DNA from 2 places in the Alishewanella maricola genome. Region 2 is predicted to be linked to the other one. Evidence: predicted binding sites of a transcription regulator. Region 2 holds the regulator's gene; the other holds the start of a gene.

Region 1 (5,046 bases), on a different contig from region 2:
TAGCGCTTAGGAAAGCGTTTTGAAAACGCCACTAAGTCAGAACCTTCTCGCATGGCAGGGGTAATACCTTGGAGCCGCTCATCTTGCTCTGCCATATCGCAGATCCACTGGCCAAATACATTGGAAAAGGTTGGTGCACTGGCTTTTTTAGCCGGTTGCGTTTTAGCCGCGGGATCAAATTTTGCGACCGCATGATAACCAATCGGATCGGCTTCGGCAGGGGCATAGCCCTTACCTTTTTTCGTGACGATATGCAGTAGCTGAGGGCCTTTAAGCTGGCGCATATTGCGAATGGTATCGACCAAGCCCAATACATCGTGACCATCAATTGGGCCGATATAATTAAAGCCAAGCTCTTCAAAGAAGGTACCGGGTGTTACCATGCCTTTAAAGTGTTCTTCAGCGCGGCTGGCTAACTGATGTAATGGTGGCATGTTGCTGAGGATTTTTTTGCCGCCCTCACGCAAGCTAGTATAAAAACTGCCCGATAAAATGCGGGCAAAGTATTGGTTTAACGCGCCAACGTTCTCTGAAATAGACATTTCATTGTCATTTAAGATCACTAGCATGTCCGGTTTAATTTCACCTGCGTGGTTTAAGGCTTCAAATGCCATACCAGCTGTAATGGCGCCATCGCCGATAACCGCTACAACTTTGCGTTGATTCTTAGCTTGTTGTGCTGCCACAGCCATGCCTAAGGCTGCGCTGATGGAAGTACTGGAGTGACCTACCGATAACACGTCATAGACACTTTCTTCCCGATATGGAAAAGGGTGTAGGCCTTCTTTTTGGCGGATAGTATGCATTTGATGACGACGACCCGTGAGGATCTTGTGTGGGTATGCCTGATGACCTACATCCCAGATCACCCGATCAAAAGGCGTGTTGTAAACATAGTGCAGGGCAACAGTCAGTTCGACGGCACCTAAACCTGAGGCAAAATGACCACTACTTTGGCTAACGGTTTTTAATAAAAACTGCCGCAGTTCATGGCTCAGTTGGGGTAAGGTTTCCTGAGGTAATTGCCGAAGTTCATCGGGCAAATTAGCCTTAGTTAACAGTGGATATTCCGTCATATCAATTTGCATAACAAATGCCTATGTTAAAACTTTCTGGCAATAATATAGTGGGCAAAGCGTGCAAGCTCAGCCGTATCGTAGGGTAGCCGTTCGAGGGCGGCAAGGGCTTCTTGATAAAGTTGTGCCGCTTTATCTTTGGCGCCGGCCAGCCCCAATAAGGCCGGATACGTAGCTTTGTTGGCTTTAAGATCAGAACCCTGTGTTTTTCCTAAAGTGGCCGTGTCGCTTTCAATGTCCAGAATATCGTCCTGCACTTGAAAGGCCAAACCTAGCGCACTAGCAAACTTTAACAAATCCAGCAGGATTTGTTCATCTTCTACCGGGCTGGCGTAATAGGCTAGTTTAACTGTGCTTTCAATTAATGCACCCGTTTTTAAACGATGCATTAACTCTAATTTCTCTAAGGTGATTTTTTGATTGGTTTGCGCCAAGTCTATCGCTTGGCCGGCACACATGCCGGTGGCGCCTGCTGCTTGTGCTAGCGTTTTCACCATTAATACCTGCCGACGTGGGCAAACCTGTTGGTAATCATGACTGCTCAATAGCTCAAAAGCAAAAGCTTGCAGTGCATCTCCGGCTAAAATCGCCGTGGCTTCACTATAAGCTTTATGGCAAGTGGGTTTGCCGCGGCGTAAATCGTCATTATCCATGGCCGGCAAGTCGTCATGAATTAATGAATAACTGTGGATCGCTTCAATTGCCACTGCTGGGGCATCGAGATCAGACAGTTTAGCACCTAACATTTGACCTAGGCTGTATACCAGAAAAGGTCGAACCCGTTTGCCACCCAGCAACAAACTGTAAGCCATGGCATCATGCAACAAGAAGTTCGTCGGAACTGTTGTTGCAAGCGCCTGTTGCAGTTGTTGTTCCACCCGCTGCTGAAATAGCGAAAGACTGGTTGGGGCCAAGGTTAGTCTCCTGTTTGCGGCTCAAACGGCTGCAAAGGTTCAGGTTGTTGTTGTAACAAAATCTGGACTTTTTGTTCCGCCGCGTGCAGTTGCTGCTGACTGTGTTTGACCAAACTGATCCCACGCTCAAATTGACTTAAGGCTTGCTCTAAAGACAGCTCACCCTGTTCCAACTGTTGGACGATGTGTTCGAGTTCTTGGATGGATTGTTCAAACTGACCTGGGTCTGCAGATTTTTTACTCATATTATTCCCCAAAAAAACTGTGCGCAACCTTATCGTAGCAGGCTATTATGGTCAATGAAATTGCGTATAGTAACGACTAAATTGGTATTCTTTGCTGATTTATTGCTTAATGATTCAGAGTTAAGGTCGATAACTAGTTTGCAGCTGATATAAAATAACTAAAATTAAGATTCAAAAGCCAGCCCCGGCACTGTTTTGGAAGGAGTAGGATGTGGATTTAGCGACCCTAATCGGATTGATTGGCGCAATTGGCTTTATTGTAATGGCGATGTTTATCAGTAGTAGCGGTGACGTCGGCATGTTTGGTGATTTGGTCTCGGTGCTCATTGTATTTGGTGGCTCGGTATTTGTTGTACTAGCTAAATTTACCTTGGCTCAATTTTTAGGTGCAGGTAAAGCGGCTGCCAAAGCCTTTATGTTTAAAATTGAATCACCAGAAGAATTAATTGAAAAGGCCGTGCAATTAGGTGGTGCCGCACGTCAAGGTGGTTTTTTAGCCCTAGAAGAGGCTGAGATTCCTAATAGCTTTATGCAAAAAGGCATTAATATGTTGGTGGATGGCCATGACGCTGATGTTGTTCGAGCAACCATGCAGAAGGATATTTCGTTAACCGAAAAGCGCCATGAAACAGCTATTGCTATTTTTCGTAGTTTGGGTGACGTAGCACCGGCTATGGGAATGATCGGTACCTTGATTGGTTTGGTGGCGATGTTATCTAACATGGATGATCCTAAAGCCATCGGCCCGGCGATGGCGGTGGCATTGTTAACAACTTTGTATGGTGCCTTTGTTGCCAACGTTATGGCTATTCCGTTGGCCGACAAATTAGCGATCCGCAACCAGCAAGAAAAACTGAACAATATGTTGATCTTAGATGCGGTATTAGGCATTCAAGATGGGCAGAATCCAAAGGTTATTGAAGGGATTTTACGTAACTATTTAGCGCAAAATAAACGCGAAGTGGCAGGAGAGGCAGCATGAGTGACGAAGAAGAATGCAAATGCCCACCGCCTGGGTTACCCGCTTACATGGGAACCTTTGCTGATTTAATGGCGCTTTTGATGTGCTTCTTCGTGTTGTTATTAGCCTTTTCTGAAATGGACGTGTTGAAGTTTAAACAAATTGCCGGCTCTATGAAGTTTGCTTTTGGTGTGCAAAATAAAATTGAAGTGGATGATATCCCCAAGGGAACCAGTGTTATTGCCATGGAGTTTCGCCCTGGGCGGCCTGATCCCACGCCAATTGAAACGATCCAGCAGCAAACCATGGAAATGACCCAGCAAGTCATTGAATTTCAAGCGGGTGAAGAAGACTCTGCCGGCGGGCGCCAAGACCAACGCGATGATCAAACCGGTGGGCAATCGGCATTAAATGCTGAGGAGCAAGAAGCTGCCGATGCTACAGCCGCCGCTGCCGCAGAAGCCGCCCAAGAGCAAGTTAATGAAACGGTGAAGAAGTTAGCTGAAGAGCTGGAGCAACAAATCGTTGACGGCGCAGTCGAGTTAGAATCATTGGGGCAGCAAATCATTATTCGTATCCGCGAAAATGGCTCTTTTCCGTCGGGCTCTTCTTTTTTACAGCCGCGTTTTATCCCGATAGTGCGGCAAATTGGGGTGATGCTCAATGATATTCCCGGTGAAATTACCGTCAGTGGGCACACTGATGATTTTCAGGTGGGTGATGAGTTACATGCCAACAATTGGGATTTATCGGCTAAGCGAGCCGTTTCAGTGGCTACCGCTTTAATTGCTGCGCCGGGTTTTGATCGAAACCGCATTGTCGTGGTAGGGCATGCTGATACTCGCCCCTTGATGCCAAATAATAGTGAGCTAAATCGTCGGCGTAACCGGCGTGTCGAAATCTCGATCATGCAGGGCAAGCCTAAGGTGTCTGAACCGATCAGTTTTGAACCGGCATCGAATCCTTAAGTCAGCAAACGCCTAATCGCTTGATTAGGCGTTTTTGTTACGCTTAGTTATAATGCGCAACATTGTTAGCTAAATGCGCCCATCATGCTCGAATTTATTATTAAGTTGCATCCTGAAATCGCCATCAAAAGTAAGTCGGTGCGCAAGCGTCAAACGTTGCTGGTGGAGCAGAATCTCAGAACCTTACTAAAACATCTGCCGCATAAAGTGAAAGTTACCGGTTATTTTGACCATCTAACGGTCACTAGCCAATACCAGACAACCGCTTGGCGCCAAGAATTAATTACACGTTTAAAATGTATTCCCGGTATTGTTACCTTTGCTCAGATGCAAACGCGGCAGTTCACTGATTTAGCCGATCTTTTTCAGCAAGTTGCGGCGGTTTATCAGTCTCAAATTATTAATAAAAGCTTTTGTGTCAGGGTGAGACGCCAAGGTGAACATGAATTTAGTTCACTCGACGCCGAGCGTTATATTGGTGGCGGTTTAAACCAATTAGTCAATAGCGCAAGAGTGCAATTAAAGCAGCCTGATTTAGAGATTAAACTAGAGATTAAACAGCAGCAATTTTTACTGGTCACCGAAAGCTTCACAGGCATGGGCGGCTTACCGATCCCATCGCAATCGGATGCCTTGTCGTTGATCTCAGGCGGTTTTGATTCGGCTGTTGCCAGTTATCTAATGATCCGCAAGGGTTTACGTACCCATTATCTGTTCTTTAATTTAGGCGGTGCAGCGCATGAGAACGGTGTGCGCGAAATCGCCTTTTATCTATGGAAAACCTATGCAGCCTCGCATCGGGTGAAGTTTGTCAGTGTCGACTTTGCCCCCGTTGTGGCAGATATTTTGGAGCATGTGCCCACGGGTTTAATGGGGGTTGTT
Region 2 (5,046 bases):
TCTAACTCAACTAACTGTTCTTGCAGCAACTCCAAAATTTCACCGGCTTCTACCAGAAAATCCTGAAGAATATCCTCGTCCATATCAAAGCTCATCTGCAGACACCTCAGTTAAAACCCTAAGCTAGACAGTAAGTCGTCGACATCGTCCTGACCATTTACTACATCTGCACGCTCAGCGGCATCAATAATCGGACCTTCGGCAGCAACCAACGTTTTAGTTTTACTTTTTGCGGGTTGTTGTTCCAGAAATTGCGAACTGGATTTACCAAAAGCAGTAACAAGACCGATAAGGCTTTCTTCGACTTCTCGTACTAGTTCAATCACACGGCGAAGAATTTGCCCAGTAAGATCTTGAAAATCTTGCGCCATCAAAACGTCAGTTAACAAGCTGTTTAGACGTAATGATTCGCTCGAGGTTTTTTGTAAAAAACCATCAATATTATGACAAAGCGCTTTAAATTCAGCTAAGGGCAAATCGCGCTGCATCAACTTTTGCCATTGCGGCATTAATTGCCCAAGTTGTTTAGTGATCTCATCGGCAATCGGTAAACAAGATTCTACGGCATCCATGGTACGGTTAGCGGCTTGCTCTGTCATATCAATAACATGGTTTAAGCGCTTTTTCGCATCAGGAATATCTTCTTGCAATATATTGCTAAGAGCTGGATCAAATCGAAAGTTTTTTAAGGAATCGTGCAGTTGTCGGGTAATTTTACCGACCTCAGCAAATAGCTCAGATGAGCCAGGCGTACCTAGCTGTTGCACCAGTTGATTAGCAACTTCTTGCTCACCAATCTCCAGTAGCTGAACGAGTTCTTTTGCTTGTTCAAGCGTAATTAATGGGACCTTAGTCACAGGCATGGCTTTACTCCTTGGCAAGAAACGGTTTAACCGATCCGCTCAAATACTTTCGCCAGCTTTTCCTGTAAGGTTGCAGCAGTAAAAGGTTTGACGATGTAACCATTAACGCCAGCTTGAGCTGCCGCGATGATTTGTTCTTTTTTAGCTTCAGCCGTTACCATCATCACCGGAATGTGCTTCAGCTTAGCATCGGCTCGAATTGCTCTTAGCAAATCGATACCTTGCATACCCGGCATATTCCAATCTGTGACCACGAAGTCAAAATCTCCGCCTTGTAACATAGGTAAAGCCGTGCTGCCATCATCTGCTTCTGAAATATTTGTAAAGCCTAGATCGCGCAACAGATTTTTGATGATGCGTCTCATAGTAGAAAAGTCATCTACCACAAGGATTTTCATATTTTTATTCAAAGTCCCCTCCGAAGAGAAAGTCATCCAGATAATATGGATGCATTACAACCAAGCCTGCATTCGGCCTTTTAAACGCACCAATGCCTGACTATGAATCTGACTGATACGAGACTCGCTAACATCCAGCACCGCCCCGATCTCTTTTAAGTTTAGTTCTTCATTATAATAAAGCGACAGCACTAACGCTTCTCGCTCTGGTAAACTGCTGATGGTTTTGGCAAGTGCATCGTTAAAGGCGCTGTTAGCTTGATGCTGATATAACTGATCGGTATCGCTATCATCAGCAGTGACCAACACGTCTTCAGAAATACCAAGGTCTTCAATACCAATAATTCGACCCGAGCTAACATCACTAAGCATATGATGATATTCATCTAATGAGATAGCAAGTTTTTCTGCGACTTCATAATCTTTTACGTCACGGCCCAACTCAGCTTCTAGCTCGGCGATGGTGTCGGCAATTAAACGGGAATTACGATGCACTGAACGCGGCGTCCAATCGCCGCGACGAATTTCGTCTAGCATGGCGCCGCGAATACGAATGCCTGCAAAGGTTTCAAAACTCGCGCCTTTGCTACCATCGAAATTTTTCGCAGCTTCAATTAAACCGATCATCCCAGATTGAATTAAGTCATCGACTTGCACACTGGCCGGCAAACGGGCCAATAAGTGATAGGCAATACGTTTGACCAGCGGAGCTTGTCGCTCCACTAACTGTTGCATGTGGTCTACGCCACCATAAGCGGCAAGCTTACTGTTCACAGAACCCCCTAATCAGACTGTGGCTGTACTAACTGCTCCAGAAAAAACTCCAGATGCCCAGATGCACTGCCTGGCAACGGCCATTTCACGGCTTTAAGCGCTAAGGTTTTAATTGCCATACTCGCCGGTGTTGTTGGGAAGGCTTCAATAAAAGCTTTCTGTTTGCGCGCAGCTTTGCGCACGTTTTCATCCTGTGGCACGGTGGCCACTAATTCTAAACTGACATCAAGAAATCGATCAGTGACACGAGTCAGTTTAGCAAATAATTCTTGGCCTTCTTTTAGGCTGCGCACCATATTCGCTACAATTTTAAATTTATCGACGCCATGGTCGCGACTTAAAATCTTCATTAAAGCATAAGCATCGGTAATGGAAGAGGGTTCATCACATACGACCATTAAGACATCTTGCGAGGCACGAGAGAAACTAAGCACCATATCGGAGATACCCGCGGCGGTATCAACTAGTAACACATCAATAGGTGTGTGTAATTCACTGAAGGCACGAATTAAACTAGCATGTTCTACCGGAGAAAGCTCCGTCATATTTTGACTACCGGAGGTGGCAGGCACAATTTTAATACCGTAAGGCCCCTCTACTAAAATATCGTCTAAAGTAGCCGATCCAGCAAGGACATGGGATAAATTTTTATCGACGCGCAAACCCAACATCACGTCGCAATTGGCTAAACCGAGATCGGCATCAAGTACTAAAACCTTTTTCCCCAGCTGGGCCAGCGCCATAGCCAGATTCAATGTAACGTTGGTTTTACCCACGCCACCTTTACCGCCGGTTATGGAAATCACTTTTACCATCTGTTTCTTCATTTTTCTAAGGCCACTGGCTTGATCATCGGCTAATACATCTTTAGGCATAGGCAACTGCTACCTGCGTTGTGTCGTCTTGATACCATTGATGGCGGTTATCACTGTGTTGTTGACGTAACTGCTCCGCTTCTTTTACTAAATCGGCCGCGTCAGCAATCCGAATATCTTCTGGCACACGTTGGCCATGTGTTAGGTAACTGACCGGCAAGGCATTTTGTAATGCCACATTGATCACTTCACCTAAACTTAAACATTCATCCAATTTGGTGAAAATACAACCTGATAAGCCAATGCGTTTAAATTGTTGCACACTTTCTTGCATCACGCGCGCCTGAGCTGTGGCTGACAATACCAGATAACTTTTTATTTTAACACGAGAATTATGGACCAATGACGCAAGTTTCTCGGCTAAACGCACATCGCGTTGACTCATGCCGGCAGTATCAATTAAGACCAGTTTACGCTGTTGTAGCTGATTCAACAATATCGCCAGCTCTTCGCTATCTTTCGCCTGTTTAACTGGGCAACCGATAATGCGGCCAAATGTCGCCAGTTGTTCAAAAGCACCAATCCGAAAACAATCTGTGGTAATTAAAGCCACTTGATCAACACCGTGTCGTTTGGCAAAACCCGCGGCAAGTTTGGCTACGGTGGTGGTTTTACCTACACCTGTTGGGCCGACTAAGGCAATAACCCCGCCTCGACGCAAAATATCATCATTTGTGGTATTTAACTGCCCTGTGAGTAATTCTAGCGCAGTATTCCATGCAGCAGCGGCATTTAAATCATCGGGCATGAAACAGGCTAACTGATCAGCGATTTGCTCAGACAAGCCCATTTGTTGCAAATTTTCAATCACAAGTGCCCGCACGGGCTCGCGCCGAGCTAAATCTTGCCACATTAAACCCGAGACTTGATGCTGCAGTAATTGTCGCATCGACAGCATCTCAGTTTGCATTTGTGCGAACTGTTGCTGCATTAATTGTGCTTGAGCTTGCTGGGCTTGACTAATTTCTTGCCATTGTGCTGACTGAGCTTGAGTATTGCCAGAATTTTGACGTTCAAATTGTGGGGCTTTTTGTAACGCGGGCTCAGCAACCTTTTGCTTGGTTAGTGCCGCTGCGGGGGCTTGCGGCTCCCGACCTTGTTGCTTAATCATTTGTCTGGCGAGTAAGGCGCGTAATGAATCTGCTGGATCCGCTTCTGGCTCGTCATCAACACTGACACTAAAGCGAGGCTCGGCGCGTGCACTGGCACTTGCTACCGTTTCTGCAGTATTAGAAGCCTGTAATGGCGTGGCTTGGCGAGGTGTTGCTGCTGGGGCTTCTGCATCAATCGCCGCAACAATTTCAACACCACCAGCGACTTTTTTATTAGATAAAATAATTGCATCGGCGCCGAGGAACTCTTTGACTTCTGCCAGGGCGCTGCGCATATCTTTGGCAACAAAGCGTTTAATTTTCATGAGTTACTCCTAATTCTGCTGACCGATTACACTAACGATTCGAATTTGTTTGTCATCGGGGATCTCTTGATATGACAACACTCGTAGTCCTGGGATAGTGTATTTCACGAATCGTGCCATGACTGAGCGTAAAATTCCTGACGTCAGCATAATGGCACTTTCACCGGTCAACTCTTGGTTTTGATGCGCTTCTTGTAATGACTGCTGAATGCGATCGGCTAACCCGGGTTCAATACCTGCGCCATCGTTACCCGCAGCCTGCATGGATTGATGCAACATTTGTTCAAGCTCAGGCGCAAAAGTAATCACCGGGATCTCAGGTTTACTGCCCACCACCTCTTGCACAATAAGCCGACGTAAAGAAATACGACAAGCCGCAGTTAACACATCAACATCCTGACTTTTCGCGCCATATTCCACCAAAGTTTGTACAATTGTGCGCATATCACGAATTGGCACACCCTCGTGTAATAAGTTTTGCAGCACTTTTACTACGGTTGTCAGTGGCAGTGTTTCAGGGACTAAGCCTTCCACTAGCTTAGGTGAGTGCTTGGCCAGCATATCTAACAAATTCTGTACTTCTTCATGGCCTAATAAACTGGCGGCATGATTCGTTAAAATTTGGCTAAGATGCGTGGCAACAACGGTGGCCGCATCGACCACGGTATAACCTAGTGTTTGAGCATGTTCACGCTGATCTTTACTAATCCACACCGCAT

The links. The regulator FliA, encoded in region 2, starts transcription of late flagellar genes. The targets are predictions, from matches to a motif close to CTAAAGNTNNNNNNNNNNNNGCCGATA.
Region 1: pomA (flagellar motor protein PomA) is a predicted target of FliA. The motif match lies at 2,341-2,367, and genes of this name have one in related genera.

What each region holds. Positions count from the first base shown of each region.
Region 1 is NZ_JAEINI020000001.1:582,127-587,172, forward strand. It holds gene dxs (1-deoxy-D-xylulose-5-phosphate synthase) at 1-1,088, opposite strand, end outside; gene ispA ((2E,6E)-farnesyl diphosphate synthase) at 1,103-1,990, opposite strand; gene xseB (exodeoxyribonuclease VII small subunit) at 1,993-2,235, opposite strand; gene pomA (flagellar motor protein PomA) at 2,447-3,217, shown strand; gene JAO78_RS02880 (flagellar motor protein MotB) at 3,214-4,164, shown strand; gene thiI (tRNA uracil 4-sulfurtransferase ThiI) at 4,249-5,046, shown strand, end outside.
Region 2 is NZ_JAEINI020000010.1:59,586-64,631, reverse strand. It holds gene JAO78_RS13280 (chemotaxis protein CheA) at 1-95, opposite strand, end outside; gene JAO78_RS13275 (protein phosphatase CheZ) at 111-863, opposite strand; gene cheY (chemotaxis response regulator CheY) at 890-1,273, opposite strand; gene JAO78_RS13265 (RNA polymerase sigma factor FliA) at 1,316-2,035, opposite strand; gene JAO78_RS13260 (MinD/ParA family protein) at 2,044-2,910, opposite strand; gene flhF (flagellar biosynthesis GTPase FlhF) at 2,903-4,327, opposite strand; gene flhA (flagellar biosynthesis protein FlhA) at 4,337-5,046, opposite strand, start outside.